3 regions of the Oceanobacillus timonensis genome follow, and region 1 is predicted to be linked to each of the others. Evidence: predicted binding sites of a transcription regulator. Region 1 holds the regulator's gene; each other region holds the start of a gene.

The links. Region 1 encodes Rex, which represses fermentation and respiration genes when NADH is low (regulators of the CRP and FNR family bind a similar motif). Its sites were predicted from a motif close to TTGTGAAATATTTCACAA; they were not measured.
Region 2: pflB (formate C-acetyltransferase) is a predicted target of Rex. The motif match lies at 993-1,010, and genes of this name have one in related genera.
Region 3: B7E05_RS04540 (nitrate reductase subunit alpha) is a predicted target of Rex. The motif match lies at 765-782, and genes of this name have one in related genera.

Annotation. Positions count from the first base shown of each region.
Region 1 is NZ_LT800497.1:3,429,701-3,431,909, forward strand. Features, by position in the region: gene B7E05_RS16745 (CPBP family intramembrane glutamic endopeptidase) at 1-593, shown strand, start outside; gene B7E05_RS16750 (DUF4305 domain-containing protein) at 595-789, shown strand; gene B7E05_RS16755 (redox-sensing transcriptional repressor Rex) at 869-1,504, opposite strand; gene abc-f (ribosomal protection-like ABC-F family protein) at 1,784-2,209, shown strand, end outside.
Region 2 is NZ_LT800497.1:68,148-70,356, forward strand. Features, by position in the region: gene B7E05_RS00825 (DMT family transporter) at 1-797, opposite strand, end outside; gene pflB (formate C-acetyltransferase) at 1,034-2,209, shown strand, end outside.
Region 3 is NZ_LT800497.1:907,140-909,348, forward strand. Features, by position in the region: gene B7E05_RS04535 (nitrate/nitrite transporter) at 1-347, opposite strand, end outside; gene B7E05_RS04540 (nitrate reductase subunit alpha) at 850-2,209, shown strand, end outside.

The DNA of each region.
Region 1 (2,209 bases):
GTATTTATTGGTCTGTATTCAGTTTTGCTGCCGGTATTGTTGTTGTTATCTGGCTTTTAAAACCGGAAATACAAGCCCCGAATCACCGTGATGCAGCTGGTGCTGGCGGAATTATTGGCTGGTCTGTTTTGGGGATTATTTTAGCTTTCCTTTCCCAAGGGCTGGCAGCCACCATTGAAATGGAATTGTTCGGAATCGATCCCGGTTCGGAAAATACACAAGGTATTATGAATATGGCCCGGGCAGTACCCATTTTTGTTGCTCTTCCGGCTATTTTTGCTCCGATATTGGAGGAAATCATTTTTCGGAAGATTATTTTTGGATCCCTTTATAAAAAAATGAACTTTTTCTTCGCGGCCATTATATCTTCTATTATTTTCGCCGTGATTCATTGGGATTTCTTGCATCTATTAGTATATACAGCAATGGGATTTGTTTTTGCATTCCTTTATGTACAGACAAAGCGGATTCTTGTACCTATTATCGTACATGCCGGTATGAACACACTTGTTGTTTTGGCTCAGCTGTCATTAGATCCAGAAGAAATTCAAAAGCAACTCGATCAATTACAACTCATATTCTTTGGAGGTTAACATGCATCGTCCATATTTAATTAAAGCCATTTTTTATATTTTATTCGGTGCTTTATTTGTTTATATTGGTGTTCTCAGTAAAGGAGACACTGTCTGGGACACCGTAACAATCCTGTTCGCGGGTATTGCGGCACTTACTTTTTATGCCGGCTTCCGAATGTTGCGGTACTACTTTAAAGTAAAGAATAAAAAATAAGAAAAAACTAGCTCTCACACTGCTTTCTCTTAGAAAAGCTGCTTGAGAGCTAGTTTTCTTATCAGTAAATAAAAACGGACTATTCTTCTTCTAAAGAATAATGTTTTAAAAAGTATACCAGTGATTGCAATTCTACCGTTAGATCAATATGATGTACACGGATATTGCTTGGGACAGTAATGCGTGCTGGAGTGAAATTAAGGATGCCTTTAATGCCTAAATCAACTAATCTGTTTGCAGCAGCATCTGCTTCTTCAGCCGGAATCGTTAAAATAGCAACTTCAATCCCCTTTATTTTATCTTCTAATTCATCCACATGATAAATGGGAACGCCGCCAATTTCCTTGCCTGCTTTGGATTCATCTGTATCAAAAGCCATTGTAATACGGATATTGTTGTTTTTTAAAAAATTATAATGTAAAAATGCAGTTCCCAGATTTCCAACTCCGATTAAAGCAACATTGGTAATTTCATGCTGGTCCAATGTACTTTTAAAAAAACCTAATAAATACTCCACATTATATCCATACCCTTTTTTTCCAAGCGCTCCAAAATAGGAAAAGTCTCTTCGAATCGTCGCAGAGTCTACTTTCACAGCATCACTTAATTCTTTCGAAGACACACGCAGCTTCCCCTGTTGATATAAATTATTGAGAAATCGATAGTATAAAGGCAAACGTTTTGCTGTTGCCTGCGGAATTTTATTTTGTTCCATTTGAAACGGCCTCTCTTCAGTTTCTAAGTATAGGAAAATGTATTATTTAAACCTTTTCATTTTTATTCAACATTAACATCCTCTACTATACAATTTTAACAGAAATACTGCCAACATGGCGAACTTTAGCTAATTTTATTGTCGCTTCTATTGGGATACGTTACACTTGTATAAGGTATGATTTCCTTTAACAGGATGATTGAAAAAGAAAGCCGATCAACAGACTATGCTGTACCGTATTTGCACAGGCTTTTTTCTAACTTAGAAAGGATGGCAATGATGATTTTAATGCAATTAAACGGAATCTCGAAATCCTTTGGAGCAGAAGAGATTCTTTCTAATATAAAAATGGAAATTAAAGAAAATGAACGTATTGCAATTGTTGGCCGGAATGGGTCCGGTAAGTCAACACTGCTCAAAATAATGGCAGGCGAAATGCCTTTTGATGGTGGCGAAATATTCAAACCGAAAGACTTAACATTTGGTTATCTTTCCCAACATATGACGTTAGAGTCTGGAAAAACCATTTGGAAAGAGATGCTGGATGTATTTTCTCCACTTCTCTCCATGGAAAAAAAACTGCGTGAAATGGAAACACAGATGGCGGATTCTTCCAGTATGGATGCGTCTGATTATCAGCAACTGCTCGATAAATATGACAAACTCCAAAATGATTACCAAACAAGCGGCGGTTATACGTATCAA
Region 2 (2,209 bases), 3.4 Mb from region 1:
ACAATTTGCCCCAGGATAGTAGACATCAACGTCAGCGTCACACCAAGATAAGGCATTAGTATAATATTGGAAGCGATATATGCCGCACCGAGCGCACCCCCGGCGAAATGCCGTGGCTTTAATGTTATATCTCCGGAAGTACGGGTTATTTTGATTCCCTTATTCACAAGCATTGCCATGATAAATAACACGACAGTTCCTACGACGAATGATATGAAAGCCGCATAAATAAAAGAATCTACCTCATACCGCAAACTGCTGTTGATAGCTGTTTGCATCGGCGGCATCATTCCTGTAGCTAATCCGACTAAAATCCAAAGACGGGAATGGTTCTTCGCAGCACCTGCCTGTTTTTTCGCATTCATATATATAATGCCGGCAATCAACAGAAGTACACCAACAATATGCATCACATGCAATGGTTTTACATCTGCATCAAACCACCCGAATGTATCAATAAATAAGCCGATAACCATTTGTCCTGTGACTGTTGCAATCACTGTCACAGCCGCACCAATTCTAGGTAACAAGATAATATTTCCTGTCAGAAAAATAACACCCAGTACCCCGCCGGCAAACCAGACATACGAATAAGATTGTGATTCAAAAAACGTTAGCGTAAATTTATCGAGGTTCATCATCAGATTAATGATAAATAAAATAATCGTGCCTGTTAAAAAGGAATAAAAAGATGTCGGTAAAACAGCTTTGGTAAATAGAGTCAGCCGATTATTGACCGCTGTCTGCATTGGAACCATCATACCTGCAATCATTCCCACGAGAATTAATATATACAACGATGAAACCTTCTTTCTGCAAAAGGATGTTAAAAATAGCCAATATCTTTATTTTAGCAAAGATATCATAGAAAACAATCATCACGCCCCATTTTCGTACAAACTTAAAAAATGAATATTTTTTGAACTTTCATGAATTGTGAAGTATTTCACTTGTTTTTTATTTTGAAACCGTTATAATAAAGATAGGGATTATTGTGAAATATTTCACAATAACCAAGAGGAGGGATTTTATTATGAAAGTGGCAGAAGACTTAGTGAGAAAAGTTCCTTGGGACGGTTTCGTTGAGGGTAACTGGCAAAAAGAAATCGATGTTCGTGATTTTATCTTACAAAATTATCATTTGTATGAAGGAAAGGAAGATTTTTTAGCAGGACCTACGAAAGCAACAGAAGAGCTATGGAAACAAGTCATGCAGTTAACCAAAGAAGAGCGTGAAAATGGCGGCGTCTATGATGTAGACACAAAGGTTGTCTCCACGATTACCTCCCATGGCGCAGGTTATTTGAATCCATCATTAGAAAAAATTGTCGGCGTACAGACAGATGAGCCTTTTAAACGTGCTTTAATGCCATTTGGCGGTATCCGCATGGCTGTGGCTGCTGCAGAATCCTATGGCTATCATGTCGATGATAATGTTGTTCAAACCTTTACGGAACACCGAAAAACGCATAATCAAGGTGTCTTTGATGCCTATACACCCGAAATCTTGAAAGCTCGAAAAGCAGGTATTATCACAGGCCTCCCCGATGCTTATGGGCGCGGACGTATTATTGGAGATTACCGGCGTGTTGCCCTATACGGAGTGGATGATTTAATACAAGCAAAGAAAAAAGATTTTTCCCTCATCGGTAACGGCACCATGACCGATGACATTATCCGTGAACGGGAAGAAACCTCCGATCAAATTCGTTCTCTAAAAGATTTGAAAAAGCTTGGAGAAACGTATGGATTTGACCTTGCCAGACCGGCACAAACAGCACAGGAAGCCTTCCAATGGCTCTATTTAGCATATTTGGCTGCAATCAAAGAACAGAACGGTGCTGCCATGAGTCTGGGGCGTGTTTCTACATTCTTAGATATTTATATAGAGAGAGATATTAAAAATGGGGTTATAACAGAAGAAGAAGCGCAAGAGCTTGTTGATCATTTTGTCATGAAGTTGCGTCTCGTAAAATTCGCCAGAACACCGGATTACAACGAATTATTCAGCGGAGACCCGACTTGGGTGACAGAATCATTAGCAGGTATCGCAGAAGATGGACGTCCGCTTGTTACAAAGAGTTCTTACCGTTTTCTGCACACATTAGATAACTTAGGTCCAGCACCAGAACCAAACTTAACTGTACTTTGGTCTGCCAAACTGCCGGAAAACTATAAAAAATATTGTGCAAAGATGTCAATTAAATCA
Region 3 (2,209 bases), 2.5 Mb from region 1:
GTAACGCCGATAGAGAATACAGCTCCGCCTAACCCCAAAATGAAACCGCCGATAACTAAATCCACAAAAGAGTTCGCGATGCTCAAGTAGAAAACAGGAAATAGTAAAATCAGGAAGCTGATCAGGAAAATCATTCTTGCGCCAAAACGGTCTGCGTAAAAACCGATTGGAATACGCAACAGGGATCCTAAAATAACAGGAATAGCTGTAACGATAGATGCTTGTCCGCCTGTTAATGGAATGTCCGTTGTAATATATGGCATGAGTGATGAAATCAATACCCACACCATAAATCCAACAACGAGATTTGAAGTTTGTAAGGTTAATTGTAATCCAGGTTTTTTCATGTTTGATCTCCTTCCAATATGAAGTCATTCTTTTTCTTACACGATAAGGAAGTGTAAGAATGCAATCATTTAAAGAACGTCGAATCGAGTGTCTCCTTTTTCTGATGAAGGAGGCGAGAGCTTGTGCTCTTCATAAGGTGTCCGTTTGTTTATTGATGCGATTACGGTGAAAATTTTAATCTTTCTTTAACAAATACGTAGTGAAATAAATCACATAATTTGTGTCATCTTTTTGAAAATACGTATTGGTTATGGGGAAATGTCGGTAGAACATCCATATAATGTTTTTTTAAGATCTTAAGAATAATGTTTTTTTAAGATCTTAAGATAGATTTTTTCGTTAACTGTAACAGTACTTTTTAAAGCCCCCTAATAACAAACCATCTAAATTTGACTAAATTTTGACTTCTGCCATCCGTGTGATGTTTTTCACAACGAAGGGGAATGAGAAATGATTTAATAGGCACCAGATTGATTAGCAATTCCATTAGGAGGGATTTAGATGGCGAAGAAACCATCTCCACTTTGGCAAAGATTGAATTACTTAAAGCCGAAAGAGAAATATTCCAATAATCATAGCCAATTACAAGAAGGAAATCGTGATTGGGAAAATGTTTATAGAAAAAGATGGCAGCATGATAAGGTTATTCGTTCTACCCATGGTGTCAATTGCACCGGGTCATGCAGCTGGAACATCTATGTAAAAGACGGCATCGTGACATGGGAAGGACAGGCGTTGGATTATCCGACCACGGGTCCGGATATGCCGGAATTTGAGCCGCGTGGGTGTCCTAGAGGAGCAAGTTTCTCCTGGTATCTATACAGCCCTTTACGTGTGAAATATCCTTACGTCAGAAAAAGATTGCTTGATTTATGGAGAGAAGCATTACAAACCCATGATAATCCATTAGAAGCTTGGAAAAGTATTGTAGAAGATAAAGAGAAGGCAGCGTCCTATAAACAAGCAAGAGGAAAAGGTGGCCTGGCTCGTGCGGATTGGGGAGAGGTAACCAAACTAGTTGCTGCATCCTGTCTATATACTGCGATGAAATATGGTCCGGATCGAAATGTTGGATTTTCTCCTATTCCTGCCATGTCCATGGTTAGTTACGCATCAGGCAGTCGCTTTATGCACCTTCTTGGCGGACAGATGTTGAGTTTTTATGACTGGTATGCAGACTTACCGCCAGCATCTCCGCAGATTTGGGGAGATCAGACGGACGTACCAGAAAGTTCGGACTGGTTTAATTCGAGCTACATTATTACCTGGGGTTCGAATGTTCCGTTAACACGTACGCCGGACGCACACTTTTTAGTCGAAGCTAGATATAAGGGCACCAAGGTTATTTCCGTAAGTCCGGACTATGCAGAGTCCACGAAGTTTTCCGATGACTGGTTATCTGTCAAACAAGGGACAGATGGTGCTGTGGCCATGGCGATGGGGCATGTTATTTTGAATGAGTTTTATGCGCAAAACATGACACCTTATTTTGAAGACTACGCAAAGAAATATACCGATTTTCCGTTTTCTGTACGTTTGAAAAAGGAAAATGGAAAGTTCACAGCAGATCGTTTTTTACATGCGAAAGATCTTGGAATGGAATTAGAGAACAATGAATGGAAGCCAGCAATGTATAACAACCTGACAGACGGTTTTTCGATTCCGCATGGCACGATGGGGTCTCGCTGGGATGATCAGGGTAAATGGAATTTAAAACTATTTGATGAAAGAACAAATGAAAAAATTGAGCCGGTATTAAGTTTTCTCGGCAAAGAAGATGACGTGGTGTCTGTGGATATGCCGTACTTTGACGCAGAGACTAAGAAAGTGCTCTCTCGTACGGTGCCTGTGAAGAAAATGG